3 regions of the Variovorax sucrosi genome follow, and region 3 is predicted to be linked to each of the others. Evidence: predicted binding sites of a transcription regulator. Region 3 holds the regulator's gene; each other region holds the start of a gene.
What was found. The regulator FNR, encoded in region 3, switches genes on or off when oxygen is low (the NO sensors DNR and NnrR bind a similar motif). The targets are predictions, from matches to a motif close to TTGATNNNNATCAA.
Positions count from the first base shown of each region.

Region 1: ACSFBE_RS11650 (fatty acid desaturase) is a predicted target of FNR. The motif match lies at 5,123-5,136, and genes of this name have one in related genera.
Region 2: ACSFBE_RS03875 (universal stress protein) is a predicted target of FNR. The motif match lies at 8,388-8,401, and genes of this name have one in related genera.

Region 1 is NZ_JBPJZU010000005.1:183,895-194,080, reverse strand. It holds gene ACSFBE_RS11675 (tetratricopeptide repeat protein) at 1-883, shown strand, start outside; gene ACSFBE_RS11670 (META domain-containing protein) at 920-1,363, shown strand; gene ACSFBE_RS11665 (phosphoribosylaminoimidazolesuccinocarboxamide synthase) at 1,377-2,282, opposite strand; gene fba (class II fructose-bisphosphate aldolase) at 2,375-3,439, opposite strand; gene pyk (pyruvate kinase) at 3,554-5,002, opposite strand; gene ACSFBE_RS11650 (fatty acid desaturase) at 5,206-6,315, shown strand; gene ACSFBE_RS11645 (phosphoglycerate kinase) at 6,381-7,574, opposite strand; gene ACSFBE_RS11640 (AzlD domain-containing protein) at 7,644-7,982, opposite strand; gene ACSFBE_RS11635 (AzlC family ABC transporter permease) at 8,041-8,778, opposite strand; gene fmt (methionyl-tRNA formyltransferase) at 8,778-9,728, opposite strand; gene ACSFBE_RS11625 (hypothetical protein) at 9,742-10,186, opposite strand, start outside.
Region 2 is NZ_JBPJZU010000002.1:157,213-167,398, forward strand. It holds gene ACSFBE_RS03815 (tripartite tricarboxylate transporter permease) at 1-282, shown strand, start outside; gene ACSFBE_RS03820 (hypothetical protein) at 413-793, shown strand; gene ACSFBE_RS03825 (tripartite tricarboxylate transporter permease) at 827-2,341, opposite strand; gene ACSFBE_RS03830 (tripartite tricarboxylate transporter TctB family protein) at 2,343-2,879, opposite strand; gene ACSFBE_RS03835 (tripartite tricarboxylate transporter substrate binding protein) at 3,010-3,969, opposite strand; gene ACSFBE_RS03840 (response regulator) at 4,082-4,765, shown strand; gene ACSFBE_RS03845 (sensor histidine kinase) at 4,762-6,171, shown strand; gene ACSFBE_RS03850 (RNA-binding S4 domain-containing protein) at 6,174-6,599, shown strand; gene ACSFBE_RS03855 (hypothetical protein) at 6,716-6,895, shown strand; gene ACSFBE_RS03860 (hypothetical protein) at 6,949-7,236, opposite strand; gene ACSFBE_RS03865 (hypothetical protein) at 7,422-7,805, shown strand; gene ACSFBE_RS03870 (hypothetical protein) at 7,847-8,119, opposite strand; gene ACSFBE_RS03875 (universal stress protein) at 8,456-8,917, shown strand; gene ACSFBE_RS03880 (methyl-accepting chemotaxis protein) at 8,982-10,186, opposite strand, start outside.
Region 3 is NZ_JBPJZU010000008.1:142,997-153,182, reverse strand. It holds gene ccoS (cbb3-type cytochrome oxidase assembly protein CcoS) at 1-96, shown strand, start outside; gene ccoN (cytochrome-c oxidase, cbb3-type subunit I) at 163-1,617, shown strand; gene ccoO (cytochrome-c oxidase, cbb3-type subunit II) at 1,630-2,256, shown strand; gene ACSFBE_RS17000 (cbb3-type cytochrome oxidase subunit 3) at 2,272-2,409, shown strand; gene ccoP (cytochrome-c oxidase, cbb3-type subunit III) at 2,420-3,337, shown strand; gene ccoG (cytochrome c oxidase accessory protein CcoG) at 3,365-4,810, shown strand; gene ACSFBE_RS16985 (FixH family protein) at 4,831-5,112, shown strand; gene ACSFBE_RS16980 (hypothetical protein) at 5,123-5,374, shown strand; gene fnr (fumarate/nitrate reduction transcriptional regulator Fnr) at 5,355-6,071, opposite strand; gene hemN (oxygen-independent coproporphyrinogen III oxidase) at 6,224-7,636, shown strand; gene ACSFBE_RS16965 (sulfite exporter TauE/SafE family protein) at 7,644-8,357, shown strand; gene ACSFBE_RS16960 (TetR/AcrR family transcriptional regulator) at 8,405-9,076, shown strand; gene ACSFBE_RS16955 (TRAP transporter substrate-binding protein) at 9,169-10,176, shown strand.

The DNA.
Region 1 (10,186 bases), on a different contig from region 3:
GATCGACGGTTCCATGACCACGCCGGTGCTGCTCGACATCTGGGCCGAATGGTGCGGGCCGTGCAAGCAGCTCGGGCCGGTGCTCGAAAAGCTCGAGGCCGACTACGCCGGCCGCTTCACGCTGGCCAAGCTCGACGCCGACAAGGTGCCGCAGATCTCGGGCCAGCTCAGCGAGATGTTCGGCGTGCGCAGCATCCCCTTCTGCGTGATGTTCAAGGGCGGCCAGCCGGTCGACGGCTTCGTCGGTGCCATCCCGGCCGCGCAGATCCGCGAATTCCTCGACAAGCACGTGCCGGCCGCGGCGGCACTGGAAGCGGCCGCCGTGGAAGAAGCCGCGCAGGAAGCCCTGGCCGAGGGCGACACCGAAGGCGCGCTCGAGAAGCTGCAGCACGCCGTGGCCACCGACCCGGCCAACGACGACGCCCGCTTCGATTACGTCAAGCTGCTGCTGCAGCAGGGCCGCAGCGACGACGCCAAAGTCGCCTTCGCGCCGGTCATCGCCAAGGCGCCGGCGGTGCGCCGCTTCGACGCGCTGCAGCGCTGGATGAACGCCATCGACTTCGCCGCCCCGCCCACCGGCGCCGCACCGACGCTGGCCGATGCCGACGCCCGCATTGCCGCCGGCAAGCGCGACTTCGAGGCCCGCTTCGCCCGCACCCAGCTGCTGATGGCCGAGCAGCGCTGGACCGACGCGATGGACGAGCTGCTCGAAATCCTGATGCGCGACAAGGCCTGGAGCGAAGAACTGGCGCGCAAGACCTACATCGCCATCCTGGAGATCATCGAGCCGCCCAAGCCCAAGGTGGCCGACGGCCAGATCCCGCCGGACGACCCGACAGTCGCCACCTATCGCCGCCGGCTCAGCAGCATCGTGCTGAGCTGATCGAGACCGCCCAGGCCCTGTGCCCGAAGGACCGCCATGCGCCCCCTTGCCCGTGTTGCCCGTCCCGCCGTCCTGCTGCTGTTCGCAGCGGCGAGCCTGCTGCTGGCCGGCTGCGGCACCCGCGTGAGTCTGGACGAACCGATCGAGTCGCTGACTTGGCGCCTGCTCAGCGTGGGCACGCAACCAGCCCTGCGCGATGCCGATCCGCGGCGCGATGCGCAGCTTCAGTTCGACGGCGCGCGCGTCAGCGGCTCGGGCGGCTGCAACCGCATCAGCGGCGGCTACGAGCGCACCGGCCATCGCCTGAAGATCGGCCCGATCGCGGCCACGCGCATGGCCTGCATCGAGCCCGAGCGCAGCGCGATGGAAACGAACTTCCTGATCGCGCTGCAAGCCACCACCGGCTACAGCCGGCTCGGCACCCAACTCATGCTGCTGGACGACGGCGGCCGCACGCTGGCGGTGCTGGACAGCCGCTGAGCGGCCGTGCGGCTCAGCGGGTCAGCCGCTCGAGCGCCTCGTGGTACTTCGCCGCGGTCTTCTCGATGATCTCGGCCGGCAGGCGCGGCGCCGGCGGCGTCTTGTCCCAGGGCTTGCCGTTGACCTTGGTGGCTTCGAGCCAGTCGCGCACGAACTGCTTGTCGTAGCTCGGCGGATTGGTGCCGTTGCGCAGCGCCTCTTCGTAGCCTTCGACCGGCCAGTAGCGCGAGCTGTCGGGCGTGAGCACCTCGTCCATCAGCACCAGCGTGCCGTCGGTGTCGAGGCCGAACTCGAACTTGGTGTCGGCAATGATCATCCCCTGGGCCAGCGCGATGGCCGCGGCGGCTTCGTAGATGGCGATGCTGGTTTCGCGGATCTGCTGCGCGAGCGCCGGCCCGACGATCTCGACCACGCGCTCGTAGCTGATGTTCTCGTCATGCTCGCCGGCCGCCGCCTTGGCCGCTGGCGTGAAGATCGGGCGCGGCAGCTGGCTGGCGTTGCGCAGGCCTTCGGGCAGCGGCACGCCGCAGACCGAGCGGCTCTCCTGGTATTCCTTCCAGCCGCTGCCGGCCAGGTAGCCGCGCACCACGGCCTCGACCGGGATCGGCTTCAGGCGCTTGACCAGCATCGAGCGGTCCTTGACCTGCGGCACCTCGGCCTCGGTCACCACGCTTTCGGGTGCATCGCCGGTCAGGTGGTTGGGGCACAGGTGGCCCAGGCGCTCGAACCACCACAGGGCCATCTGCGTGAGGATCACGCCCTTGCCGGGGATCGGCTCGCCCATGATCACGTCGAAGGCGGAGAGCCGGTCGCTCGCGACCATCAGAATGCGGTCCTCGCCCACCGCGTAGTTGTCGCGCACCTTGCCGCGCGCGAGCAGGGGCAGGCTTTGGATCGAGGAGGTGTGGACGGTGGTCATGGCGAAAACTGGGGGAAAAGCGGAAAGGGAACGCAGATTGTGCGCGCAGAAAAAAGCCACCGCGAGCGGTGGCCGGGGGATGGCGGTGACGCTCAACGCACTTCTTGTGCGAGCTCGCCCTTGGCGTACTTGGCCGCCACGACCTGCAGCGTGTCGCCCTTGATCTTCGCGCCCTGGCCTTCGCAGCCGAACTCGATGTAGCGCTGCTTGCAGACCAGCTTGGCGGCTTCGCGCGCCGGCTTGAGCCATTCGCGGGCATCGAACTTTTCCGGGTTCTCGAACAGGAACTTGCGCACCGCGCCTGTCATGGCCAGGCGGATGTCGGTGTCGATGTTGATCTTGCGCACGCCGTGCTTGATGGCTTCCTGGATTTCCTCGACCGGCACGCCGTAGGTTTCCTTGATCTGGCCGCCGTACTGGCGAATGATCGCCAGCAGCTCTTGCGGCACCGACGACGAACCGTGCATCACCAGGTGGGTGCCCGGAATGCGCTGGTGGATTTCCTTGATGCGGTCGATTGCCAGGATGTCGCCGGTGGGCTTACGGGTGAACTTGAACGGGCCGTGGCTGGTGCCGATGGCGATGGCCAGCGCATCGATCTGGGTGCGCTTGACGAAGTCGGCGGCCTGCTCCGGGTCGGTCAGCAGCTGTTCGCGCGTCATGGTGGCGTCGGTGCCGTGGCCGTCTTCCTTGTCGCCCTTCATGGTCTCAAGCGAGCCCAGGCAGCCCAGTTCGCCTTCGACGGTGACGCCGACACGGTGCGCCAGCTGCGACACCTTCTTGGTCACCTCGACGTTGTATTCATAGCTGGCGATGGTCTTGCCGTCGGCTTCGAGCGAGCCGTCCATCATCACCGACGAGAAGCCGAGGTCGATGGCGCCCTGGCACACGTCCGGGTTCTGGCCATGGTCCTGGTGCATCACCAGCGGGATGTTCGGATAGCTCTCGATCGCGGCCTGGATCAGGTGCTTGATGAAGCCCTCGCCCGCGTACTTGCGCGCGCCGGCGCTGGCTTGCAGGATGACCGGCGCGCCGGTTTCCTTGGCCGCTTCCATCACGGCCTGGACCTGTTCGAGGTTGTTGACGTTGAAGGCCGGAATGCCGTAGCCGTTGGCGGCTGCGTGGTCCAGCAGTTCGCGCATCGAGACGAGTGCCATGGGAAATACCTCGCGGGGATTGAAGATGAAGAATGAAGAAAAACTGCCTCAATTCTACCGAGCCCCCTTGTGGGACGGGTCCCACGGCCTGCAACGCCGCGTGGCGCGTCGCGCTCAGGTCGCGCGGCAGATCTTCAGCATGTTGGTGCCGCCCGGCGCACCCATGGGTTCCCCGCAGGTGATCGCGTAGACATCGCCGCTCTGGACGATGCCGCGCTTCTTCAGGTGCGCCTCCGCGTGTTCGAGCGCGGTGTCGCGGTCGGTGTGCGAATCCATCAGCAGCGGGCGCACGTTGCGAAAGAGCGCCATCTTGCGCTGCGTCGACAGGCGCGAGGTCAGCGCATAGACCGGAATGTGCGCCGAATGTCGGCTCATCCAGAGCGGGGTCGAGCCCGATTCGGTCAGCGCGACGATCGCCTTGGCGCCCAGGTGGTGGGCGGTGAAGAGCGCGCCCATGGCGATCGCCTGGTCGATGCGCGCATAGGTGTGGCCGCTGAAGTCGGTGTCGCGGGCCTTGTCCTCGGCCTGCTCGGCGGCTTCGCAGATGCGGCTCATCTCCTGCACGGTCTCCAGCGGGTAGCGGCCGGACGCGGTCTCGGCGCTGAGCATCACCGCGTCGGTGCCGTCGAGCACCGCGTTCGCCACGTCGCTCACCTCGGCGCGTGTGGGCACGGGGTTGGTGATCATCGACTCCATCATCTGCGTGGCGGTGATGACCACGCGGTCCATCTCGCGCGCCATGCGGATCATCTTTTTCTGCAGCGCCGGCACGGCCGCGTTGCCGACCTCGACCGCGAGGTCGCCGCGGGCGACCATGATGCCGTCGCTGGCACGCAGGATCTCTTCCAGATTCGGAATCGCTTCGACCCGCTCGATCTTGGCGATCATCCCGGGCCGGTGGCCGAACTCGGCCGCCGCCACGTTGCACAGCTGGCGCGCCATCTCCATGTCGGTCGCGTTCTTCGGAAAGCTCACCGCCACGTAGTCGGCCTGGAAGCTCATCGCGGTCTTGATGTCCTCCATGTCCTTGGCCGTCAGTGCCGGCGCCGTGAGGCCGCCGCCCTGCTTGTTGATGCCCTTGTTGTTCGACAGCTCGCCACCGAGCAGCACGGTGGTGTGCACCGCTTGGCCCTTGACCAGGTTCACGATCAGCACGATGAGGCCGTCGTTGAGCAGCAGGCGGTCGCCGGCCTTCACGTCGCGCGGCAGGTCCTTGTAGTCGAGCCCGACGGCGTCGACGTCGCCCAGCTCGGTGCGCGAGGCGTCGAGCACGAACTTGGCGCCCGGCTCGAGCCAGATCTTGCCCTGGGCGAACTTGCCCACGCGGATCTTCGGGCCCTGCAGGTCGGCCATGATGGCCACTTCGCGGCCGGCGCGCCGTGCGGCTTCGCGCACCATGGCGGCACGGTCGATGTGGTCCTGCGCCGTGCCGTGGCTGAAGTTCAGCCGCACCACGCTGACCTTGTGGACGATCATCTGCTCGATCAGTTCGAGCGTGTTCGACGCGGGGCCGAGCGTCGCGACGATCTTGGTGGCATGGCGGGGAAGTCGGGTCGTGTCCACAGTGTCTCCTGAGGCTGTCGGGAATCCGTTCCGGAGGCGGACCGGGGTTTTGGCACAATTCTCACATGTGAAGATGACGTTGCGCGATACGACACGGTTGCCCAGACAACCCGGCGCTGCTTGATCTTCGTCATATCCCCTTCCGATGAATGCGTTACGGTGCGCCTCGTGCTCCGTCGTCCTTCCTTTCCTTGACTCGGCTTATGCAGACCCCAACCGATCCCGTTCCCGCCCCGCTCGCGCCCGACGCGCCGCTGCCGCACCGCAAGGTCATCCGCTCCTGGCTGATCCCGATCTCGCAACGCACCACCGTGCGCGCCTTCGTGCTGCTGGCGCTCGACTACCTGCTGTTCGGCGCGCTCGTCACGGGGACGGTGCTGCTCAAGCCGGTCTGGCTCAAACTGCTCGCCGGACTGCTGGCGGGCTTCGTCATCGGCCGGCTCTTCATCATCGGCCACGATGGCTGCCACCAGAGCCTGACGCCGCACCGCCGCCTGAACAAGTGGCTGGGCCGCATCGCCTTCCTGCCCTCGCTCACCGCCTACAGCCTCTGGGACATGGGGCACAACGTGGTGCACCACGGCTTCACCAACCTGAAGGGCGTCGACTTCGTCTGGGCCCCGCTGACGCAGGCCGAGTACCGCGCGCTGTCGCCGGTGCGTCGCGCCCTCGAGCGCATCTACCGCAGCGGCTGGGGCCCCGGCCTGTACTACATGGTCGAGATCTGGTGGAAGAAGATGATGTTCCCGTCCCGCGCCACGATGGGCAACAGCTACCGCCCGATCTTCGCCAAGGACTGCGCGCTGGTCAGCGGCTTCGCCGTGCTGTGGATCGCCGCGCTGACGGCCGCGGCGCTGGCCACCGGCCAGTCGGTGCTGCTGGCGCTGCTGCTCGGCTTCGTGGTGCCGATGGCCTTCTGGTTCAACATGATGGGCTTCGTGATCTACGGCCACCACACCCATGTGAAGGTGCAGTGGCACGACGAGAAGGCCGCCTGGCAACGGGCCCAGCCCTTCGTGTCGACCACCGTGCACCTGACCTTCCCGATGAAGGTCGGCGCGCTGATGCACCACATCATGGAGCACACGGCGCACCACGTGGACATGAGCATCCCGCTCTACAAGCTGAAGGAAGCCCAGAAAATGCTCGAGCACCTGCTGCCCGAGCGCATCATCGTCCAGCCCTTCTCCTGGAAGTGGTACTTCTCCACCGCCCGCGCCTGCAAGCTCTACGACTTCTCGCGCCAGTGCTGGACCGACTTCCAGGGCCGCGCCACCAGCGCGATGCGCGCACCTGCACCGGCCATGGCCTGAGGCTCGGCCGCCACGACAGCAAAAAGCCCGCGGATGCGGGCTTTTTCATGGGTGCAGCGAGGGCTTCAGCCGGCTGCGCGCTTGCTGAGAATTTCGAAGGCCGGCAGCGTCTTGCCTTCCAGGATCTCGAGGAAAGCGCCGCCGCCGGTCGAGATGTAGCCCACGTCCTTCTCGATGCCGTACTTGGCGATGGCGGCCAGCGTGTCGCCGCCGCCGGCGATCGAGAAGGCCTTGCTCTCGGCGATGGCGCGGGCGATGGCTTCGGTGCCGTGCGAGAAGGCCTCGAACTCGAACACGCCGACCGGGCCGTTCCACACGATGGTGCCGGCTTCGCGCAGCTGCGCGGCCAGCATCTCGGCGGTCTTGGGGCCGATGTCGAGGATGAGGTCGTCGGCCTCGACCGCATCGGCGGCCTTGACGGTGGCCGGCGCATCGGCCGCGAAGGTCTTGGCCGTCACCACGTCGACCGGGATCGGCACCGCGGCGCCGCGCGCGCGCATCGCCTCGATCACCGCCTTGGCCTGGTCGAGCAGGTCGGGCTCGGCCAGCGACTTGCCGATCGACAGGCCCGAGGCCAGCATGAAGGTGTTGGCGATGCCGCCGCCCACGATGAGCTGGTCGACCTTCTCGGCCAGCGCCTTGAGGATGGTGAGCTTGGTGCTGACCTTGGAGCCGGCGACGATCGCCACCAGCGGCCGGGCGGGATGCGCCAGCGCCTTGGTGATGGCATCGATTTCGGCGGCCAGCAGCGGGCCGGCCGAGGCGATCTTCGCGAACTGGGCGATGCCGTAGGTGGTAGCTTCGGCGCGGTGGGCGGTGCCGAAGGCGTCGTTCACGTAGATGTCGCACAGCGCTGCCATCTTCTTCGCGAGCGTCTCGTCGTTCTTTTTCTCGCCCTTGTTGACGCGGCAGTTCTCCAGCAGCACGACCTGGCCGGGCGCCACGTCGACGCCGTCGACCCAGTTCGAGACCAGGGGAACCTGGCGGCCGAGCAGCTCGGCCAGTCGCTCGGCCACGGGCGCCAGCGAATCCTCGGGCTTGAAGGCGCCCTCGGTGGGGCGGCCGAGGTGCGATGTGACCATCACCGCCGCGCCAGCGTCGAGCGCGGCCTGGATGCAGGGCACCGAGGCACGCACGCGCGTGTCTTCGGTGATGCGGCCCGTGTCGTCCTGCGGCACGTTAAGGTCGGCACGGATGAAGACGCGCTGGCCGGCAACCTTGCCTTGCGCACAGAGATCGGTGAAGCGGATGACGTTCATGGGGGGTGAGGGATGAAGGTGAAAGGAATAAGAAAGCTTTAACTATTGTAGTTTTTCGCTTCCCGCCCGTTACCAGCCAAGGCCGAGGTGCAGCGGCAGATACACCGCCATACCCACCAGCATGGTGCCCAGGACGCCGCGCCGCCAGAAATAGTAGGCCGAGCCCGCCAGGGCACCGAAGATGCGCGCGTCCTGCCAGGTGGACACGAGGTGGCCCTGCGTCATCACGATCTCCGGCACGATGACCGCCGCCAGCGCGGCGACCGGCGCGTAGTGCAGCGCGCGGTGCGCCCACTCCGGCAGGCCCCAGGGCCGGTCGAGGATGAAGAAGAAGCAGCGCGTCAGGACGCTCACGCCGGCCAGTCCGACGATGATGGCGAGGCTCCAGAAATCGGTCACGCCGCTCATGGAAGACCTCCGCCCTGCGGGCTGCGGTGCTGAGCGCCTTCGGGCGGCCGGGCGGCGCTCATCCATCCACCTCTGCCGGATCCCGCACGAACTGCTTCTCCAGCCAGAAGCACAGCAGCACGGCCACGCCGATGCCGGTCACGATGTTGAGCTTGAGCGGCAGCGCATAGGCCGCCACTGCCGTCGCACCCGCGATTAGCGCCGACAGGATGCGCAGGCGCGTGGTCGCCATCGAGCACAGGATGCCCACCAGGCTGAGCACGCCGGCGAAGCCCAGGCCCCAGGCCTGCGGGATCAGGTTGGCCAGTGCGATGCCGACGGTGCTCATGCCCATCCACGAACACCACGTGATGAAGTAGCCGCCGGTCAGGTAGGCCTCCTGCGCGCGCTCCTCGTCGCGCGTGGTCGGCGGCGATGTGTAGCGCGTGGTGAAGGTCGCGTAGCTCAGGTCGGCCGTCAGGTAGCCGTGCACCATCCGGCGCCAGCGCGGCATGTGCATGAGGTAGGGCCGCAGGTGCAGGCTGAACACCACGAAACGCAGGTTGACGCAGAAGCCCGTGGCCAGGATCACCCAGGCCGGCGCGCCGGCCACCAGCAGTGGGATGGCCGCCAGTTGCGAGCTGCCGGCGTAGACCAGGAAGGTCATGGCCAGCGCCTCGATCACGCTCATGCCCGACTTGACCATGGCCACGCCGGTCATCAGGCCCCAGGCGCCGATGCCCAACGCCATCGGCGCCATCTGGGCAACGCCCTCTCGGAAGGTCGGGCGACCGCGGATGTCGGCGCTCAGGAACATCAGCCGAACACCTGGCCGGCCTTCACGTCGAAGCCGTGCAGGAAGTCGGCCACCGGCAGGCGCTTGCCGCCGGGGCGTTGCAGTTCGGTGAAGCTGACGATGGATTGGTGCGCGGCGACCTCGATGCCCGCCGGCGACACGGCCAGCACCGTGCCCGGCGCTTCGGCCACCGTGGCGCCGCGCGCTCGGGCCGCCCAGAACTTGATCGCGACCCCGTCGAGCGTGCTGCTGGCGCCGGGAAAGGGGTCGAAGGCGCGGACGCGGCGGACGATCGTCTCGGCGTGCTGCATCCAGTCGACGGCCGCCTCGTGCTTCTCGATCTTGTGCGCATAGGTCACGCCGTCGGCCGGCTGCGGCGCCGGTTGCAGCGTGCCGGCCGCGGCCCGGTGCAGCGCATCGACGATCAGGCGGCCGCCCATCGCCGCCAGCCGGTCGTGAAGCCGCGCCGTGCTGTCGTCGCCGATCGCGAGCGACTCGTGCAGCAGCATGGCGCCGGTGTCGAGCCCGGCGTCCATCTGCATGATGGTCACGCCGGTTTCCGCATCGCCCGCCTCGATGGCGCGGTGGATCGGCGCGGCACCGCGCCAGCGCGGCAGCAGGCTCGCATGGATGTTGAGGCAGCCCAGGCGCGGCGTGTCGAGCACCCACTGCGGCAGGATGAGCCCGTAGGCCGCGACGACCAGCACGTCGAGGCCGGCCGCCGCCAGGCTGTCGCGCGCCGCGGCTGCGTCTTCCGGGTATTTGCCGTCCAGCCGCAGGCTGCGCGGCTGGGCCACGGGCCAGCCGTGCTGCAGTGCGAACTGCTTGACCGGCGAGGCCTGCAGCTTCATGCCGCGGCCGGCCGGGCGGTCCGGCTGGCTCAGCACCAGGGCGATGTCGAAACCGCCGACGTGCAACGCCTCAAGGGCGACGCGGGCGAACTCGGGCGTGCCCGCAAAACCGATCCTCAGGGTCAAGACGGCCTCACCTGCGATCGACGTCGCGCATCAGGTCGTCGGCGGTGTGATAGCGCGCCACGACCCCGGCCGGGTCGACGTAGATGTGGAGAAGGCGGTACTGGTTGAGGATCTTGAAGCGCCAGCTCCAGATCACGCCGTCGAAGGACGACACGCGGGTGATCTCGAAGGGCCGGCCGTAGGTGCGCAGCACGTCGGCCTCGCGCCACACGCCGGGGCGGATGGTGCGGTCGAACAGCGCCGGGTCGAGTTCCTGGCGGATCGAGACGACCCGCCCGCCGGCGTCGAGGTCGACGTTGTTCACCTCGGTGCCCATCGGGGCCCGCGAGTACTGCAGACGCTCGCCGCTTCCGAGCGGATAGACGGCGGTCGGCGTGCCCAGGCGCTGGAGGGCGTCGGCGCGCGTCGTTCCCAGCGGAAGGCGCGTCGGCTCGCTGGCGCACCCCGCCAGC
Region 2 (10,186 bases), on a different contig from region 3:
GTCTTCGGCCTGATCGGCTACCTGTTCCTGCGGCTGGACATGGAAGCGGCGCCGCTGATGCTCGGCTTCATCCTGGGCCCGATGCTGGAAGAGAACTTCCGCCGCGCGATGCTGCTGAGCCGCGGCGAATTCAGCATCTTCGTCACGCGGCCGATCAGCGGCACGCTGCTTGGCGTGATCGGGGCCGTCGTCGTTTGGCAGACCCTGGCCTTCGTCCGCAGCGCGAGGAAGAAAAAGGCGCTGGGCGACGCAAAGGTCGCGGTGCCGGCCGCCGCCAGCTGAACGGGCTCTGCACGGCGGGGCCGCGGGCCGCGGCCCGTCGCCCTTCGCCTACCGAGGCACGCCGCGAGGTCGCACGTGCCTCGGTGCGCATCCGGCGCATCATGACGGCTTCCACGCTCCGGAGATGCCCATGCTCGCCACCCGCATCCAGTCCGCCCTTGTCGGCACCGCGCTCTTGCTCGGCATCGATGGCTTCGCGCAACAGCCCCCGCCACCCCTCGACCGGGCGCAGGCGCAACTGCGCTACGAATCGGAGATTGCCGCCTGCAACCGCGGCAACCTGCCGGCACCGGCACGCGAGGCCTGCGTGCGGTCGGCGGGGACGGCCCTCGACAGCCGGCTGGGTGGTCCGCCAACCGAGTCGGCCGTGCCTTCGTCCGACGGCCGTGCCACGGTCGTGGCGCCCACGGGTTCAGTCACGCCGCCCGCCGGATCGAACACCGTGACTTCGGGCGACGGCCGCGCGACCATCGTGCTGCCGGCCGACCGCACGGCCGTGCCGTCACGCTGATCCGGACGGCGGCGAGCGCCGCACGGGCTGGCGTCAGACGCGTTCGGCCCGTGCCTTCTTCATCGCCATCGCCTTGGCGATGCGCGGCAGGATCAGCACGGCCAGCACCACCAGGACGAGCACGATCGACATCGGCCGCTGGAAGAACACCACCGCACTGCCCTCGCCGATCGACATGGCGTTGCGAAGCTGCGCTTCGGCCAGCGGCCCGAGGATCATGCCGACCACCACCGGTGCGGTCGGGAAGTCGAAGCGCCGCATGATCACGCCCAGCACGCCGATGGCATACAGCAGGAACAGGTCGAAGGCGCTCTGGCGCATGCCGTAGGCACCGACCGTCGCGAAGATCAGGATGCCGGCGTAGAGCTGGGGCTTCGGGATCTTCAGCAGCTTGACCCACAGGCCGACCATCGGCAGGTTGAGCACCAGCAGCATCACGTTGCCGATGTAGAGCGAGGCGATCAGCGCCCACACCAACGCGGCCGAGGTGGTAAAGAGCTGCGGGCCGGGCTGGATGCCGTAGTTCTGGAACGCGCCCAGCAGGATGGCGGTGGTGTTGCTGGTCGGGATGCCCAGCGTGAGCAGCGGGATCAGCGCCGCCGTGACCGTGGCGTTGTTCGCCGCTTCGGGGCCGGCCACGCCTTCGATGGCGCCGGTGGTGCCGAACTCGGCCTTGGCGTCGCTGTCCTTCGCGAGCTTCTTTTCCATCGCGTAGCTCAGGAAGGTCGGGATCTCGGTGCCGCCCGCCGGGATGCAGCCAAAGGGCGTGCCGATGGCGGTGCCGCGCAGCCAGGCGGGGATCGAACGCTTCCAGTCGCGCTTGCTCATGTGCACGCGGCTGAGCTTGTTCTGGCCCTCGACGACCTTGCCTTCGTACAGCACGGCGTAGAGCACTTCGGCCACGGCGAAGAGGCCGACCGCGACCAGCACGATCTCGATGCCGTCGAGCATTTCGGGGATGCCGCCGGTGTAGCGGCCCTGGCCCGAGATCTGGTCGAGCCCGACGCATCCCGCTGCCAAACCGATGAAGAGCGCGGTCATGCCGCGCAGTGTGCTCTTGCCGAGCACCGCGCTCACCGTGGTGAAGGCCAGCAGCATCAGCAGGAAGTATTCGGGCGGGCCGAGCTTGACGGCGAAGTCCGCCACGAAGGGCGCGAACAACGTGACGACCACGGTGGCGATGGTGCCGGCCACGAAGGAGCCGATGGCCGCGGACGCGAGCGCAGCGCCCGCGCGGCCGCTCTTGGCCATCTTGTTGCCCTCCATCGCCGTCACCATGCTGGCCGTCTCCCCGGGCGTGTTCAGCAGGATGGAGGTGGTCGAGCCGCCGTACATCGCGCCGTAGTAGATGCCTGAGAAGAAGATCATCGAGGCCGTGACGTCGACCTTGCCGGTGATCGGCAGCAGCATCGCCACCGCCACCGCGGGGCCGATGCCGGGCAGCACGCCGACGGCCGTGCCGAGGGCACAGCCGACCAGGCACCAGAGCAGGTTGGCAGGCGTGATCGCCGCGGCGAAACCGGCCATCAGAGCATTGAAGATTTCCATGTCAGATCCAGCCCGTCGATGTCAGGCCTGGCAGGTTGATCGCCAGGAATTGCGTGAACATCCAGAACACCGGCGCCGAGATCATCATGCCGGTCGCCGCGTCGATCAACCAGGTCCGTGGGCTATTGACGCCGCCCTGCCCGCTCGCTCGGCGCAGGCCCTGCACCGCGAGGACGTAGCACAGCGTGCAGCTGAAGATGAAGCCGATGGTGGTGATGAGCGACGCGTTCAGCAGCAGCCCGGCCGACACCCAGACGAAGCCCGACCAGTAGGTCTCGACCGCACCCGAGGGTTCGTCCATGTCGCGGAAGCCACCGGTGCGCGACTCCCAGATGATCCATGCCCCGCAGATCGTGAGCACGATCGACACCAGCCACGGCAGGAAGTTGGGGCCGACGCCCCCATAGCCGGCATCGGACGAGATGTCGATCGCGCCGCCCGCCAGTGCAAGGCCGGTGAGCAGCACGCCGACGCCGACCAGGGTCTGCGGCCAGGTGGTGCCGCGCCCCGCTTCCGCGGGAAGAGAGTTGGAGTTCATGTTTTTTCTCTCGAGCAAGCGTGAGTGCCCTTCCAGAGACACCACGGAACCGGCTTTGCCGGGCCGTCGGTGTCGCCCCCGGAAGGGGGGTGGGCGCAGCCACACGAAGTGGGCAAGCCCCGGGGGAGAGTCAGATCATCCCGGACTTGGCCATGATGGCCCGCAGGCTGGCGAAGTCGTCGTCGACGAACTTCGCGAAGGCGTCACCCGACAGCACGGACGGCGTCCACTCGTTCTTCTTCAGCGCCTCGGCCCAGGCCGAGCTCTTGAGCGCGGCCAGCACCAGGTCGGTCACCGTCTTGCGCTGCTCGGGCGTGAGGCCCGGCGCGCCGTACACGCCGCGCCAGTTGCCGATCTCGACGTCGATGCCCTGCTCCTTCAGCGTGGGCACGTTGACGCCCGGCAGGCGCTGCGCCGAGGTGACGGCGATCGCGCGCATCTTGCCGGCGGCGATGTACTCGGCGAATTCGCTGTAGCCGCTGCCGCCCACCGTGACGTTGCCGCCCAGGATGGCTGCCGTGGCTTCGCCGCCGCCGCGGAAGGCCACATAGTTGATCTTCGATGGATCGGCGCCGACCTTCTGCGCGATCATGGCCGCAGCGATGTGCTCGGTCGAACCGCGCGACCCGCCGCCCCACTTGACGCTGCCCGGGTCCTTCTTGAGCTGCTCGACCACGTCCTTCATGGTCTTGAGCGGCGAGCTGGCCGGCAGCACGAACACGTTGTATTCGGTCGTGATGCGGGCGATCGGCGTGGCCTGCTCGAGCTTGACCGGCGGCTTGCCGGTGATGATGCCGCCCAGCATGACCGAGCCCATGACCATCAGCGCGTTCGTGTCGCCCTTGGAACCGTTGACGAACTGCGCCAGGCCGAGCGCGCCCGCGGCGCCGCCCTTGTTGTCGTAGGTCACGGTGTCGGCCACCTTGGCATCGGTCATCGCCTTGCCCAGCGCACGACCGGTGGTGTCCCATCCGCCTCCGGGGTTGGCCGGGATCATCATCTTGATGTTGGCGGCGGCGCGGGCCGTCAGGGGAAGCGCGCCTGCGGCGGCCAGTGCGGCCAGGGACTTCAAAAAGGTGTCACGACGCATCGAGGTCTCCTTGTGTGTGGATCTGTGAGGAAGCTGAACGCCGCTATGATGCGCCGCCCTGCTGTCAGTTGGCTGTCCGGCACACTGGGGTAAACACCGAACTCCCGCACCGATGAAGCTCCTCCTGGTCGAAGACGACCCGACGATGCAGACCACCCTGCAACGCACACTCGGACGGCGCCGCATCGACGTGCGCGTGTGCGGCGACGGCGCCTTGGCCCTGGCGCAATGGCAGGCGCTCGAGCCCGACGTGGTGGCACTCGACCTCAACCTGCCGAACCTCGACGGCCTGCAGGTGCTGGCGCAGGCGCGGGCAGCCGGCCTGCGCACACCGGTGCTGCTGCTGACGGCCCGCGGCACGGTGGGCGACCGCATCGTCGGCCTGAACGCCGGTGCCGACGACTACCTGCCCAAGCCCTTCGACCTGGACGAACTGGAAGCGCGCTTGCGGGCGCTGCGTCGCCGCCACCAGCAAGGCGATGGCGGCGATGCACCGGCCGGCCCGCAAGCGGTGGGCGGCTTGCGCTACGAGGCCGACAGCGGCGCCATTTATCACCGCGCCGAGGTCATGGAACTCACACCGCGCGAGCTGGCCCTGCTCAAGGCGCTGATGATGAATCCCGGCCATGCGGTGAGCAAGGAACGCCTGTTCGAGCTGGTGTTCCCGGGCGAAGCCGACGTGCAGTACGAGGCGGTGGAAGTGGTCGTCTATCGGCTGCGCAAGAAGCTGGTGGGCACCGGTGCCGCCCTGATGACGCTGCGCGGGCTGGGCTACCTGCTGCGCGAAGAGCCTTGAAGCGGCCGCGCGTCTCCTCGCTGCGGGCCCGGTTGCTCGGGGGCATCCTGGTGCCGGTGGCGATCGTCATCGCGGTCAACAGCGTGAGCCTCTACCGCCAGAGCCTGGCCGCCGCCACGCTTGCCTACGACCGCACCCTGCTTGCGTCGGCCAAGACCATCGGCGAGCAGCTCGACGTGACCGGTTACGACGACGCGGCGGTGCTGCGCGCGGTAGTCCCCTACTCCGCGCTGGAAGCCTTCGAGGCCGACAATCAGAGCCGCATGTACTACCGCGTCTCCACGCAGAAGGGCGACATGATCTCGGGCTTCGACGAAGTGCCGTTCTGGCGTGGCACGCTGCCGATTCGTCCCGCCTACGCCTCGCTGGTCGACTTCTACGACGCCGAGTTTCGCGGCCAGCCGGTGCGCGTCGCCGTGCTGCTGCAGCCGGTGGCCAGCTCGGTGGGCCGCGGGATGGCGGTGGTGCAGGTGGCCGAGACCCTCGAACTGCGCCAGACCCTGGCGCGCAAGCTGCTGCTCGACACGCTGTGGCGCCAGGCCGTGCTGCTGGGCGTGATCGCCTTCGTCACGGCGCTGGTGGTGCAGCGCGCCACCCGACCGGTGCGTGCGCTGGGCGAAGCCATCGAAGCGCGGCCGGCGGACGATCTCTCGCCGATCGAAGCCCCCGATGCGCCGCGCGAACTGCGCCCGCTGATCGACGCGACCACGCGGGTCATGGCCCGGCTGCAGGAACTGCTCGACCACCAGAAGCGCTTCGTGCGCGACAGCGCCCACCAGCTGCGCACCCCGCTCGCGGTGCTCAAGGCGCAGGTGCAGTCGGCGCGCCGCGGCGACGTGCCCGCCGACCAGGCGCTCGGCGAGATCGACGCCACCGTCGCGCGCGCGACGACGCTGGCCAACCAGATGCTGTCGCTCGCCAAGGTCGAGCAGTTGCGCCAGCAACCCGAATCGAGCACGCTCGACCTGGGCGAGGTGGTGCGGCAGGTGGCGCTGGACGTGTCGCCGCTGATTGCCGACAAGGCGCTCGATTTCGAACTCGACGCGGCCGCCACGCCGGTACTCGCCCACCGCTGGATGCTCCAGGAGCTGACGCGCAATCTGCTGCACAACGCCATCAAGCACAGCCCGCGCGGCGGCAGTCTGTCGGTGGGCGTGCATGCCGAGGGCGGGCAGGCGCTGCTGCGCATCGCCGACGCCGGCCCCGGCATCGCGCCGGAATTGCGCCAGCGCCTGTTCGCGCCCTTCTCTGCCGGCGACATGGCCAGCGGCTCGGGGCTCGGGCTCGCCATTTGCCGGGAGATCGTGCGGGCGCTGGATGGACGCATCGCGCTGGACAACCGCATCGTGGGCGGTCGTGTGGTGGGGCTCGATGCCACCGTGCGGCTGCCGCTGGAACAAGGATAGGCATGGACCGTCTGCGGATCGACAAGTGGCTTTGGGCCGCTCGCTTCTACAAGACCCGCTCGCTGGCCGCCGACGAGATCGGCAAGCACCGGGTGCAGGTCAACGGCGACGTGGCCAAGGCCTCGCGCGAGGTGAAGGCGGGCGACACGGTCGCATTGCGCCAGGGTGCGGTGCAGCGGACCGTGGTCGTGCGGGGCCTGAGCGGCCAGCGCGGGCCGGCGCCGGTGGCGCAGCAGCTCTACGAGGAGACGGCGGACAGCATCGCGGCGCAGGCCGCGGCCCGCGAACAGCGGCGTCTGGGCAGCGAGCCGGCGCTGAGCATCGAACAGGGCCGCCCCACCAAGCGCGAGCGGCGCAGCCTCGACCAGGTCAAGGGCAGCTGGGGGCCGCGCTGGAGCGCCAGCCTCGATGACCCGGACATCGAATAGCGGTCGCGCGCCCTCGGTCGGAAGCGCTTAGCCGAATGGCGTATTGAGCGCCGGATGCCCCGCGCGCAGACTGCGGGCTCGCTCTGGCCGCTTCAACGATCACCCAAAGCACGCACATGGAAACGCTCTCGCAAGCACAGTTCTTGGCAGCGCTCGCCGCGGCGATTGCGGTCGGTGTCGGCATGCTGATGAGCTTGAACCACTCTCAGCGCGTGCTGACGCAGGCCATGGCCGCACGCGTCGCGGCATCGATTGCCACCCTCGACGAGCCCGTGCGGCACGGCCGCGAGAACTGAACGCGGACGGCGGCTCTTTCGCACGCCCTGCCCCCTCAGGGACCTCAGAGACCTCAAAAACGGCCGAGCAGGCGCTTCCGGGGCGTCACCTGTGCCGTCACCCGCCGGTCCTGCGGCATGACCAGCGGAAAGCGACGCAGCATCCGCTGCCCCTGGGGCGTGACCGCCTCCACCGTCGCCGGCGGTTGGTCATAGCCATACAAGGTGCGCACCGGCAAGGGGATCGTGGCCTTCACATGGCCGGCCAGACGCAGCACGCGCAGATGATCCACCTCCTCCCCGGAGAAAAGGTTGACCGGCAGCGCGACCTGGGCGAGTTGATGCAGAAGACGAAGTGACACGGAAATGACTCTGGCTGGATGACGCGACGGCGCTCGGTCGCACGGACGGGGCGGATGGACTGATTTTCGGCGGATGCGAGGGTGCTGAATATGCCGCGGCGCAGCAACAAAGGCCGGGGGGCGTGAATAAGTTGACACTGTTTAACAGTGGTCGACATCCATACTCGGGGTCCCTGGAGGTGCTCATGAGTCAATGGGAAGTGGAATTCGCCGGCGCCGTGGCCCATCTGGAAACGGCCTACGCCGTGGATCAGCGCGCCTACGACGAACTGCGCGATCCGCTCAAAGCCGCCTGGGCCCTGCTCCCCACCTGGATGTGGCCGGAGCCCGAGCGGGTCGGCGCGTTGCTGCGTGCCCGCATCGACCTGGTGGCGGCCGAAGACGAGGTGCGCAGCCTGGTGCGTCGGCAAAGCATCGCCATCCGCAACGCTCGGGCGCGCCGTCTGGCGATGTACCAGCGCCGCGCCTTCGCGCAGACCGCGCCCGATGAACTCAGCGGCCCGGCGGCGCTCGCGGCTCTGTCGGCCGCGGCGCTCATCCCCGCCGCCGAGATGCCGCACCGGGCCTGAGGCGAACACGCCCGGCCGGCTCCGGGCCGGATACCGGCCACTTACTGAATCGTCGTGTGGGCCCCGTCGAACGAGGGGCTGATGAAGCACGGTGCGGCCCGCTCACCACGACGCGGACCGTTGGCACCACCGGCCGCCTGCAGGGCCATGTAGCCGGCGGCCAGCGCCGCCTGGTAGGTCTTGGCCGGTGCATCGGCCGCGTCGATCGGCTCGTAGACACCGGCGTCGTCGTTCTCTTCCTGGAGCACCCAGAAGAACAGGCCCGGCCAGGGTTCGTCCACCGTGAGTGCAATGCGGCGCAGATTGGCAGTCATGTCGTGTTCCTCGTCGGGCCGGGCCCGTGGCTGTTGTGTGTGTCGGCCCCTGGGGGGACGAGTGCTTTGGTTCGCAATCGATAACGTTTGTCACCGTTTTGTCGATAGGTGTGATTAGGCCCGGGTTTGTGCGGAGTACCTCCCAGCGCGGCCGCCGGATGTAATGCTTTTAGTGACAAATCTCCCGAAACCTAGAGGTCGTTAGTACTCATTTTTGGATTCGACGATCCATGATCCGCCCGGCGCCTGCCTCGGCGCGCGCAGAAACTTGATCCACCGCAAGCCTCGTGCATACCGTCGGTGCAACATGCGTTGAACGCTTCCAAGGAGAACACCATGTACCGCTACATCCTGGTTCCACTCGACGGCAGCAAGACGGCCGATCGCGGCCTGCGCGAGGCGATCCACCTGGCCGACGCGCAGAAGGCCCCGGGCAAACTGCATCTGGTGCACGTCATCGACGAGTTCCCGACCCTGGTCGAGCTCTCGTCGATGAACAACTTCGAGCTGTCCATCCAGCGTCTGCGGGACGACGGCCGTGCCTTGCTGGAGCGGGCCGCGCGGACGGTCACCGAAGCCGGCGTGGAGGTCGACACGCACCTGTGCGAAGTGACGCAGGGACGCATCGCCGATGCGCTGGTGGACGAGGCCCGCAAGACCGGTTGCGACCTCATCGTGATGGGCACGCACGGCCGGCGCGGCTTCAGCCGGCTGGCGCTGGGCAGCGATGCCGACCTGGTGGTGCGTGCGAGCACGGTGCCGGTGCTGCTCGTGCGCGACCCCTCGGTGGAAAGCTGAAGCCCGCAGGGGGCGCGCTGCTCGCGGCAGAGCCGGTGTCCGGCCGCGGCACGGCCTCTGCCGCCTACGCGCCGCCCGACAGCTTGAAGATGCTGACGGCCGCGACGAGTTCGGCGGCCTGGTCGCGCAAGGAGCCCGCGGCAGCCGCCGCTTGTTCGACCAGCGCGGCGTTCTGCTGCGTCGCCTGGTCCATCTGGGTGACAGCCTGGTTGACCTGCTCGATGCCCTGGGTCTGCTCCTGGCTGGCGACGGTGATCTCGCCCATGATGTCGGTCACCCGACGCACGCTCGCCACGATCTCGCCCATGGTCTGACCGGCTTCGGCCACCTGCTGGCTGCCGGTGCCGACCTTGTCCACCGAATCGTCGATGAGCTGCTTGATCTCCTTGGCCGCCGCCGCCGAGCGCTGGGCCAGGCTGCGAACTTCGGACGCCACCACCGCAAAACCGCGCCCCTGCTCGCCGGCGCGGGCGGCCTCGACCGCGGCGTTCAGCGCCAGGATGTTGGTCTGGAAGGCGATGCCCTCGATCACGCCGATGATGTCGACGATCTTCTTGGACGACGCATGGATCGAGCCCATGGTGTCGACCACCTGCTGCACGACCGTGCCGCCGCGCAATGCCACCGCCGAGGCCGAGGCGGCCAGCAGGTTGGCCTGGCGCGCGTTGTCGGCGTTCTGCTTGACCGTGGCTGTCAGCTGCTCCATCGAGGCCGCCGTCTCCTCCAGCGAACTGGCCTGCGCTTCGGTGCGTGACGACAGATCCTGGTTGCCGGCGGCGATCTGCCCGGACGCCGTGGCGATGGTGTCGGTGCCATGCCGCACCGTGCCCACCACCTCGGCCAGGCTGTCGTTCATGGTCTTCAGCGCCTGCATGAGGCGGCCGGTCTCGTCGCCGCTTCGCACGTCGATGTGGCTGCTCAGGTCGCCCGCCGCGACCATCTGCGCCAGTTGCACCGCCTGCGACAGCGGCGCCGTGATCCCGCGCGACAGGCGCCAGGCGAGGACGGCGCCCAGCACCAGCGCCGCGAGCCCCATGCCGATCACGAGCTGCTGGGCCCGGCGCTCCCTCTGCTCCGCCTCGGACAGGACTTTCGCCAGCACCGCCTTCTGGAGGTCGACCACTTCCTGCACCGTCTGGATGTAGCTTTCCCGAGCGGGCAGGACCTTGTCCTGTGTGAGCCGACGCAGCTCTGCCGGCGAGGCCCCCTCGCCTCCTTCCTTTTTCAGCTTGATCACTGCCATGCGGGTGTCGTTGTAGGCGGTCCGCG
Region 3 (10,186 bases):
GTGCTACTGATCCTCGGCGGCCTGTGGTGGGCGGTGGACCGTGGGCAATTCGACGACGTCGAGCGCGAAGGCGAGCGCATTCTTCAGGACGATTGATCTGCATCAATCCGTGAGGCGTGTCTCACCAAGACACTGGCCGGGTCTCATAGAAAAGGCCCGACGATGCAAGTTCCCAACCCTCCCGCGGCGGTCTACAGCGACACCGCTGTCCGTCAGTTCGCCATCATGTCCGTGGTCTGGGGCGTGGTCGGCATGCTGGTCGGCGTGATCATCGCGTCGCAGCTGGCCTGGCCCGAACTCAACTTCGGCATCTCCTGGCTCAGCTACGGGCGGTTGCGCCCGCTGCACACCAACGCGGTCATCTTTGCCTTCGGCGGCTGCGCGCTGATGGCGACCAGCTTCCACGTGGTGCAGCGCACCTGCCAGGTCCGGCTGTTCGCGCCGGCGCTGGCGTCCTTCGTGTTCTGGGGCTGGCAGATCGTCATCGTGGGCGCAGTCATCAGCCTGCCGCTGGGCTACACCAGCGGCAAGGAATACGCCGAGCTCGAATGGCCGATCGACCTCCTGATCACCGCCGTGTGGGTGGCCTACGCCATCGTGTTCTTCGGCACCATCGCCATCCGCAAGGTGCGCCACATCTACGTGGCCAACTGGTTCTACGGTTCTTTCATCATCGCGGTGGCGCTGCTGCACATCGTCAACAGCGCGGCCATCCCGGCCGGCTGGATGAAGAGCTACTCGGCCTACGCCGGCGTGCAGGACGCGATGGTCCAGTGGTGGTACGGCCACAACGCGGTCGGCTTCTTCCTCACCGCCGGCTTCCTCGGGATGATGTACTACTACATCCCCAAGCAGGCAGGCCGGCCGGTGTATTCGTATCGGCTCTCCATCGTCCACTTCTGGGCGCTGATCTTCACCTACATGTGGGCTGGCCCGCACCACCTGCACTACACCGCGCTGCCCGATTGGACGCAGTCCATCGGCATGGTGTTCTCGCTGATCCTGCTGGCCCCGAGCTGGGGCGGGATGATCAACGGCGTGATGACGCTGTCGGGCGCCTGGCACAAGCTGCGCACCGACCCGATCCTGCGCTTCCTGATCGTCGCACTGTCCTTCTACGGCATGGCCACCTTCGAGGGGCCGATGATGTCGATCAAGACGGTCAACGCCCTGAGCCACTACACCGACTGGACCGTCGGCCACGTGCATGCCGGCGCCCTCGGCTGGGTCGGCCTCATCACGATGGGGTCGCTCTACTACCTGATCCCGCGCCTGTGGGGCCGCACCGAGATGCACAGCATCAAGGCGATCGAGATGCACTTTTGGATGTCGACCATCGGCATCGTGCTCTACATCGCCGCCATGTGGATCGCCGGCGTGATGCAGGGCCTGATGTGGCGCGCGATCAACGCGGACGGCACGCTCACCTACACCTTCGTCGAGAGCGTGAAGGCCACCTACCCGTACTACGTGGTGCGCTTGCTCGGCGGCCTGCTGTACCTGGGCGGCATGCTGGTCATGGCCTGGAACGTCTGGATGACGGTGGTCGGAGGCCGCTCGCACCGCGCACTGATCCCGACCGCATCCGGCACCGCCACTGCCCTGGCCCCCGCCTGAAAAGAGAAAGCCATGAGTTCCAATGCACCCAAGACCGGCTTCTCGCACGAGAAGATCGAGACCAACAACTTCCTGATGATCGTGCTGATCCTGCTGGTGATCGCCGTCGGCGGCCTGGTGGAGATCGTGCCGCTGTTCTTCCAGAAGTCGACCACCGAGGCAGTGACCGGCGTCAAGCCGCTCGAGTCGCTGCAACTGGTCGGCCGCGACATCTACACCCGGGAGGGTTGCTACAACTGCCATTCGCAGATGATCCGCCCCTTCCGCGCCGAGACGCTGCGCTACGGCCACTACTCGGTGGCGGGCGAGTTCGTCTACGACCACCCCTTCCAGTGGGGCAGCAAGCGCACCGGGCCCGACCTGCACCGCGTCGGTGGCAAGTACAGCGACGAGTGGCATCGCATTCACCTGAACAACCCGCGCGACCTGGTGCCCGAGTCGAACATGCCGGCCTACAGCTGGCTCGACACCTCGCCGGCCGACGCGACCAGCATCGGCGCGCACATGACGGCGCTGCGCCGCGTGGGCGTGCCCTACACCGACGCGCAGATCGCCGGCGCCAAGGACGCGCTGGCCGGCAAGACCGAGATGGACGCCATCTTGGCGTACCTGCAGTCGCTCGGCCTGGCCCTCAAGTAACCGGAAGAGCGAACCATGGACATCACCACCCTTCGCATTGCGGCCACGCTGGCCTCTTTCGTCACCTTCATCGGCATCCTGGTCTGGGCCTTCGCGCGCCGCAACCGCGGCGGTTTCGACGAAGCCGCGCAGTTGCCCTTCGAGCAGGACTGAAACGAACATCATGAGCGACTTCATCAGCGACTTCTGGTCGCACTACGTCACTTTCGTCTCCCTGGCGAGCATCGCGGCCTGCGCGTTGCTGCTGTGGATCACCAACCGCACACGCGCCCCCATCGGTGGCGACAACACCACCGGCCACGTCTGGGACGAGGACCTGCGCGAGATGAACAACCCGCTGCCGCGCTGGTGGGTCGGGCTGTTCGTGCTGACCATCGTCTTCGCGCTGGGTTACCTGGTCGCCTATCCCGGCCTGGGCAGCATGCAGGGCCAACTGGGTTGGAGCACGACCAGCGAGTACGACAAGGAAATCGCCAAGGCGAATGCCGAGCTCGGGCCGGTGTACGCCAGGTACAGCGCCATGCCGGCCGAGCAGGTGGCCCGCGACCCGCAGGCCATGGCGATCGGCGAGCGGCTGTTCCTCAACAACTGCGCCCAGTGCCATGGGTCCGACGCGCGCGGCAGCAAGGGCTTCCCGAACCTCAGCGACGGCGACTGGATGCACGGCGGAGAACCCGCCAGGATCCAGGAAACCATCACGCTCGGGCGCACCGGCGTGATGCCGCCCATGGCCGCGGCGGTCGGCACGCCGGACGACGTGAAGAACGTCGCCAACTATGTGCTGAGCCTGTCGGGCAGCCCGCACGACTCGGTGCGCGCCGGCCTGGGGAAAGCCAAGTTCACCGCCTGCGCGGCCTGCCACGGCATGACCGGCGGCGGCAACCCCGCCCTGGGTGCACCCAACCTGTCGGACCGCATCTGGCTGCACGGCTACGGGCAGGACGCGATCATCTCGATCATCAACACCGGCAAGACCAACCAGATGCCGGCGCAGCAGGGTCGCCTGACCGAAGCGCAGATCCATGTGCTGGCGTCGTACGTGTGGGGACTGTCGAACAACCCGGCGTCGGCGTCGCGCTGAGCGCGTCTGCTCAGTCGCCACCCGCGCATGTCCTCATCCCCACGACCCGTACCGGCGCCGGCTTCCACGCCGCGCAAGGTGATCCGCATCGCACCGGCCGAGGGCGAAAGTGTCGGCCTCTACGAGTCGCACAAGAAGATCTACGCGCGCAGCATCCAGGGCGTCTTCGCGCGCTGGCGCTGGGCCATGGTCTTCATCACGCAGATCGTCTTCTACGGTCTGCCATGGCTGGCGTGGGGCGAGCGCCAGATGGTGCTGTTCGACCTGGCGGCGCGCCGCTTCTATCTCTTCGGGCTGGTGCTCTATCCGCAAGACCTGATCTACCTCACGGGGCTGCTGGTGGTGTCGGCGCTGCTGCTGTTCCTGTTCACCGCGGTGGCGGGGCGCCTGTGGTGCGGCTACGCCTGCCCGCAGACCGTCTACACCGAGATCTTCATGTGGGTCGAGGAGAAGATCGAAGGCGCCCGCAGTGCACGCATGCGGCTGGACAAGGGCGCGCTGTCGATGGAGCGGGGCGTGAAGAAGACCTTCAAGCACGTGGTCTGGCTCGGAATCGCGCTGTGGACCGGTTTCACTTTCGTCGGCTATTTCACGCCGATCCGTGAACTCGGCATGGCCTTCCTGCAGACGCAGATGGGCTCATGGGAAGTGTTCTGGGCCTTCTTCTACGGCTTCGCCACCTACGGCAACGCGGGCTTCATGCGCGAGCAGGTCTGCAAGTACATGTGCCCCTACGCGCGCTTCCAGGGCGCGATGTTCGACCGCGACACGCTGATCGTCAGCTACGACGTCGAGCGCGGCGAGCCGCGCGGCGCGCGCGGCAAGCAGCACGCACGCGGCGACCGGGGCGACTGCATCGACTGCACGCTGTGCGTGCAGGTGTGCCCGACCGGCATCGACATCCGCGAAGGCCTGCAGTACGAATGCATCGGCTGCGGCCTGTGCGTCGATGCCTGCAACAGCGTGATGCGCAAGATGGACTATCCGCCGGGCCTGATCCGCTACGCCACGCAGAACGGCATGGCCGGCCGCTGGTCGCCGAGCCAGGTGCTGCGCCGTGTGCTGCGGCCGCGCGTGCTGATCTACGGTGCCGTGCTGGCAGCTCTGTGCCTCGGGTTGCTCGCCAGCCTGGTGGTGCGCACCCCGCTCAAGGTCGACGTGGTGCGCGACCGCGCCTCGCTGTCGCGCATCGTCGAAGGCGGCATGCTGGAGAACGTCTACCGCCTGCAGGTCATGAACGCGACCGAGCGGCCGCAGCGCTACCGCATCGCGGCGACCGGTTTGCCGGGCCTGGCCGTGACTTCGGGCGATGCCGTCGAGGTGCTGCCGGCCGAGTCGCGCTGGGTCGCGGTGCGCCTTCAGTTGCCGTACGGCGCCGCGCCGGCCGGCTCGCATTCGGTCCATTTCGAGGTGCAGTCCGCCGACGGCGCGGCGCGTGTTTCGGAAAAGGCCATCTTCCTCGTCCCCCGCTGAACCGCGAAAGAGACATTGCCATGAACACCCTTGCAGCCGCCCCCGTGCCCACGCCCGCCGAACCGTGGTGGAAGTTCCCGCTGGTCTGGATGGTGATCGCCGGCCCGGCGATCGTCGTGGTCGCCGGCTTCGTCACGCTGTGGCTGGCAATCCACACCCCCGATCCGGTGGTGGCAGAGGACTACTACCGCCGGGGCGTCGAAATCAACAAGACGCTGGCCGACAAGAAGCTGATGCCGGCGCAGGCCGGCCGCAACCATGCCGCGACGCCCAGCGATGACGTGCCGCTGCCCAAGCGCTGAGCCAGATCCGATGAAACGTCGCATTCGCCGCCTGGCCTGGATCCTCTGGCCCTCGTTCCTGCTGGCCTGCGTGGTCGAGATGCTGGTGTTCGCCCTGGTCGACCCGAGCGACGTGCACTGGCGCGGCGAGCCGCTGCCGCTGTCGCGCCAGGGGCTCTACACCGCGAGCTTCTTCGTCTTCTGGATTTTGGCGATGGGCTCGAGCGCTCTCACCGCGCTGCTCGCGATGTCGCGGCGCGAGGTCAACACGCCGGAGGGTTGACCAACCGGCGCAGCTTGTCGGCGTCGACGATGCGCACATGGCGCTGCTGCACCGCGACGATGCCGTCCTCGACGAACTTCGACAGCGTGCGGCTCACCGTCTCGAGCTTGAGTCCGAGGTAGCTGCCGATCTCCTCGCGTGTCATGCGCAGCACCAGCTCCGATTGCGAGAAGCCGCGCGCATGCAGGCGCTGCACCAGGTTCAGCAGGAAGGCAGCGAGCCGCTCCTCCGCGCGCATGCTGCCCAGCAGCAGCATCACGCCGTGCTCGCGCACGATCTCGCGGCTCATGATCTGGTGCACATGCCGCTGCAGGGCCGTCACCTCGCGCGAGAGTTCCTCGATGCGGTCGAAGGGCATCACGCAGACTTCCGCGTCTTCCAGCGCGACGGCGTCGCAGGTGTGGTGGTCGTTCACGATGCCGTCCAGGCCGATGATCTCGCCGGCCATCTGGAAGCCGGTGACCTGGTCGCGGCCGTCCTCGGAGGTGACGCGGGTCTTGAAGACGCCGGTACGGATCGCGTAGAGCGAGGTGAAGCGCTCGCCGTTGTGGAACAGCGTCTCGCGCCGCTTCAGCTTGCGGCGCGTGGCGACGATCTCGTCGATGCGCTTCAGGTCGGCGGGCTGCAGGCCGATCGGCATGCACAACTCGCGCAGGTTGCAGTTGGAACAGGCGACTTTGATGGTTTCGGGGGTCATGGGCTGCGGGCGGGCAGGCGGGGAGGGTGCTGCCGACGCGTCGGTGGTTTGAGGGAATTGTTCGCGAGCGGCGGGCGCGCAGGCTTGACGGGCGTCAATGAAGACGGGCCCCGTTGGCGGCACAGTCGACGAGCCCTCCGCGCCCCACCACCATGCCATCCACCATCCTTTCCGAATTCGCCGCACCCGCCATGACGCTGGCGACCCTGAAGCGCTTCGATGTCTCCGGCCCGCGCTACACCTCGTACCCGACGGCGGACCGCTTCGTCGAGGCCTTCGGCAGCGACGACTACGCGCAGGCGCTGCGCCAGCGCCGCCTGGGCAGCAGCGCCCGGGCGTTGCCGCTGTCGCTCTATGTACACGTGCCGTTCTGCGATTCGCTGTGCTACTTCTGCGCCTGCAACAAGATCGTCACCAGGCACCACGAGCGCGCCGACGACTACCTGCGCTACCTGGCGCGCGAGGTTGACCTGCAGGTGGCGCAGCTCGGGCGCGGCGCGCTGGTGAGCCAGCTGCACCTGGGGGGCGGCACGCCGACCTTCCTCGACGATACGGGGCTCGGCCGCCTCATGGACATCCTGCGCAGCGCCTTCGTGCTGGCGCCCGACGGCGAGTATTCGATCGAGATCGACCCGCGCACCATCGACGAGAACCGGCTCGAGAAACTGGCGGCGATGGGCTTCAACCGCCTGAGCTTCGGCGTGCAGGACTTCGACCCCGCCGTGCAGAAGGCGGTGCACCGCATCCAGCCCGCGGCGCAGGTGTTCGACCTGGTGGCGGCCGCACGGCGCCTGGGCTTCGCATCGGTCAATGTCGACCTGATCTACGGCCTGCCGAAGCAGACGGCGGCGTCCTTCGACCGCACGCTGGCGCAGATCTGCGAACTGCGGCCCGACCGCATCGCGCTCTATGCCTATGCCCACCTGCCGGAGCGCTTCAAGCCGCAGCGCCGCATCGAGGCGGCCGAGCTGCCCGACGCGGCGACCAAGGTCGACATGCTGTCGCGCTCGATCGCCGCACTCACCGCGGCGGGCTATGTCTACATCGGCATGGACCACTTCGCGCTGCCGACCGATGCGCTCGCCATCGCCAAGCGGCAGGGCCGGCTGCACCGCAACTTCCAGGGCTACAGCACGCAGCCCGACTGCGACCTGGTGGCGCTGGGCGTGTCGGCCATCGGCCGCGTCGGTGCCACCTACAGCCAGAACGCGAAAACGCTGGAGGAGTACTGCGACCTGCTCGACCAGGGGCGCCTGCCGGTCGTGCGCGGCCTGGCGCTGTCGCGCGACGACGTGCTGCGGCGCGCGGTGATCATGGCGCTGATGTGCCAGGGGCAGGTGAACTTCGAGTCGATCGGGCTGGCACACCTGATCGATTTCCGCCGGCATTTCGCCGCCGAGCTCGAAGCGCTCGAACCGCTGGCCGCGCAGGGCCTGGTGACCCTCGGCGCGCACGAGATCGACGTGACGCCGACCGGCTGGTTCTTCGTGCGCGCCATCGCGATGGTGTTCGACCGCTACCTGCAAGCCGACCGCAACCGCACGCGCTTTTCACGCATCATCTAGGTCGGCCATGCAAACCGCCCTTGTCGGAACCGCGCTGCTGATGGGCCTGGCCGGCGGGCCGCATTGCGTCGCCATGTGCGGCGCGGCGTGCGCCGGCGTGATCCGCATCGTGCGGTCGCCGCCCGGTGGCGGGGTGGTGGCGCTGCCCGCGGCCACGCCGACCGTGCCGGCCGCAATCGCATTCCATGTGGGCCGCGCGGCCGGCTATGCCCTCGGCGGCGCCATCGCCGCCACCGCCGTGCAGAGCCTGGCGCTGGCCAGCGAGCAGGTCGCCGCACTGCGGCCGGCGTGGCTGCTGATGCACGTCTTCGTGTTCGCGTGGGGCCTCGTGCTGGCCGCGTCGGGCCGGCAGCCGTTGTGGGCGCATGGGCTGGGCCGATGGCTGGCGCGCGGGCTCAAGCCGCTCGCGGGCTCGTCCTGGCGCGTGCTGGCCACCGGTGCACTCTGGGTCGGCATGCCCTGCGGGCTGCTGTATTCGGCGCTGATGCTCGCCGCGCTCGGCAACGGGCCGCTGGAGGGCGCGGCGGTCATGGCCGCCTTTGCGCTCGGCAGCGGCGTGTGGCTCTTGCTGGCGCCCTGGCTGTGGCGGCACCTGCGCAACGGCATCGGCCCCGTGCGGCGCGAGTGGGGCACACGCATCGCGGGCGCCTTGCTGGCGGCCGTGGCCCTGCAGGCCGTGTGGCACGACCTGAGCCGGCAGATCGCGATCTGGTGCGCGTAGGGCGGCGCGATGGCGCGCCCCGCGGCGGCGATCCGTAAACTGGGGGCATGACCTCAGCGCCGAAGACGCCTGCCGACCAACCGGTACGGCGCGCGAAGCCCGAACGCACGAACGACCGCCAGCGCACCAGCGCCGACATCATCGAGGTGGCGACGCGCGAGTTCGCCGAAAAGGGCTTCGCGGGCGGGCGCATCGACCTCATCGCGCAGGCCACGCGCACGTCCAAGCGCATGATCTACTACTACTTCGGCAGCAAGGAAGGCCTGTACCTCGCGGTGCTGGAGCAGGCCTACAGCCGGATCCGCAGCATCGAGGCGCAGCTGCACCTCGCCGACCTCGCGCCGGAGGCGGCACTTCGCAAGCTGGTGGCGTTCACCGTCGACTACCAGCGCGCCAATCCGGACTTCATCCGGCTGGTGATGAACGAGAACATCCACCGCGGCGAGTTCCTGGCGCAGAGCAAGATCATCCAGCAGCTCAACGTGCCGGCGATCGACGCCGTCCGCGACGTGTACCAGCGCGGCGTCGTGAGCCAGGTGTTCCGCGCCGGCATCGATCCGGTGGACCTGCACATGTCGATCAGTGCGCTGAGTTTCTTCAACGTCGCGAACCGGCACACCTTCTCGCTCATCTTCAAACGCAACCTGGATTCGCGCGCCGCCGTGGCCGCCCGGCGCGACAGCATCACCGAGATGGTGGTGCGCTATGTGCGCGCCTGAATCAACGGTCGGCCACGGGGAAACCCGCGATAGACAAACTAACCAGTTCGTACATTATTTGACGGCCAGCGTGCACAGACCAAGGAGTTCCCATGCGACGTTCGTTCATTCAGGCGGTGGCCGCCAGTTTCGCCCTCCTGGCGATCGGCACCGCCAGCGCCCAAGACATCAAGGAGCGCACGCTCAAGCTCGCGCTGCAGAACCCGAAGGGGCATCCGGCCGTGCTGGGGGCCGAACGTTTCGCAGAGATCGTGGCGGCCCGCTCCGGCGGCAAGATCAAGGTCACGCTGTTCCCGGGCGGCGTGCTCGGCAGCGATGTGCAGACGGTGTCGGCGCTGCAAGGCGGCACGGTCGAGATGACGGTGCTCAACTCCGGCATCCTGGCCGCGCACGTCAAGGAATTCGCCGTCTACGATTTTCCGTTCCTGTTCGCGAATTCGCGCGAGGTCGATGCGGTGGTCGACGGGCCCTTCGGCACCGCGCTGCATGCCAAGCTGGCCGACCGCGGCATCGTGGGCCTCGCCTACTGGGAACTGGGCTTTCGAAACCTCACCAACAGCAAGCGGCCGATCCTGAAGGTGGACGACATCGCCGGCCTCAAGCTGCGCGTGATCCCGAGCCCGATCAACATCGACTGGGTCAAGGCGCTGGATGCCAATCCGACACCCCTGGCCTTTCCCGAGTTGTATGCGGCCCTCGAGCAGCGGGCGGTCGATGGCCAGGAGAACCCCGTCAGCGTGATCCTCGCCAATCGCTTCGCCGAGGTGCAGAAGTACCTCGCCATGACGAACCACCAGTACAACCCGCAGTCGGTGATCGTCAGCAAGAAGGTGTGGGACGGCATGAGCGCTGCCGAGCGGCAGATCCTGCAGAGCGCGGCACTGGAAGCCGGCAAGTACCAGCGCACCGTCTCCCGGGACCAAGCCGCCTCGCAACTGGACGAACTGAAGAAGGCGGGAATGCAGGTGACGGAGCTTCCGCCGGCGGAACAGGCCAAGCTGCAGGAGAAGATCAAGCCGGTGATCGCGAAGTACAGCGCCAGCGTGGGCGAGGCGACCCTGAAGGACCTGCAGGCCGAGCTGGCGAAGCTGCGCCGCTGAGGGCGCTGCG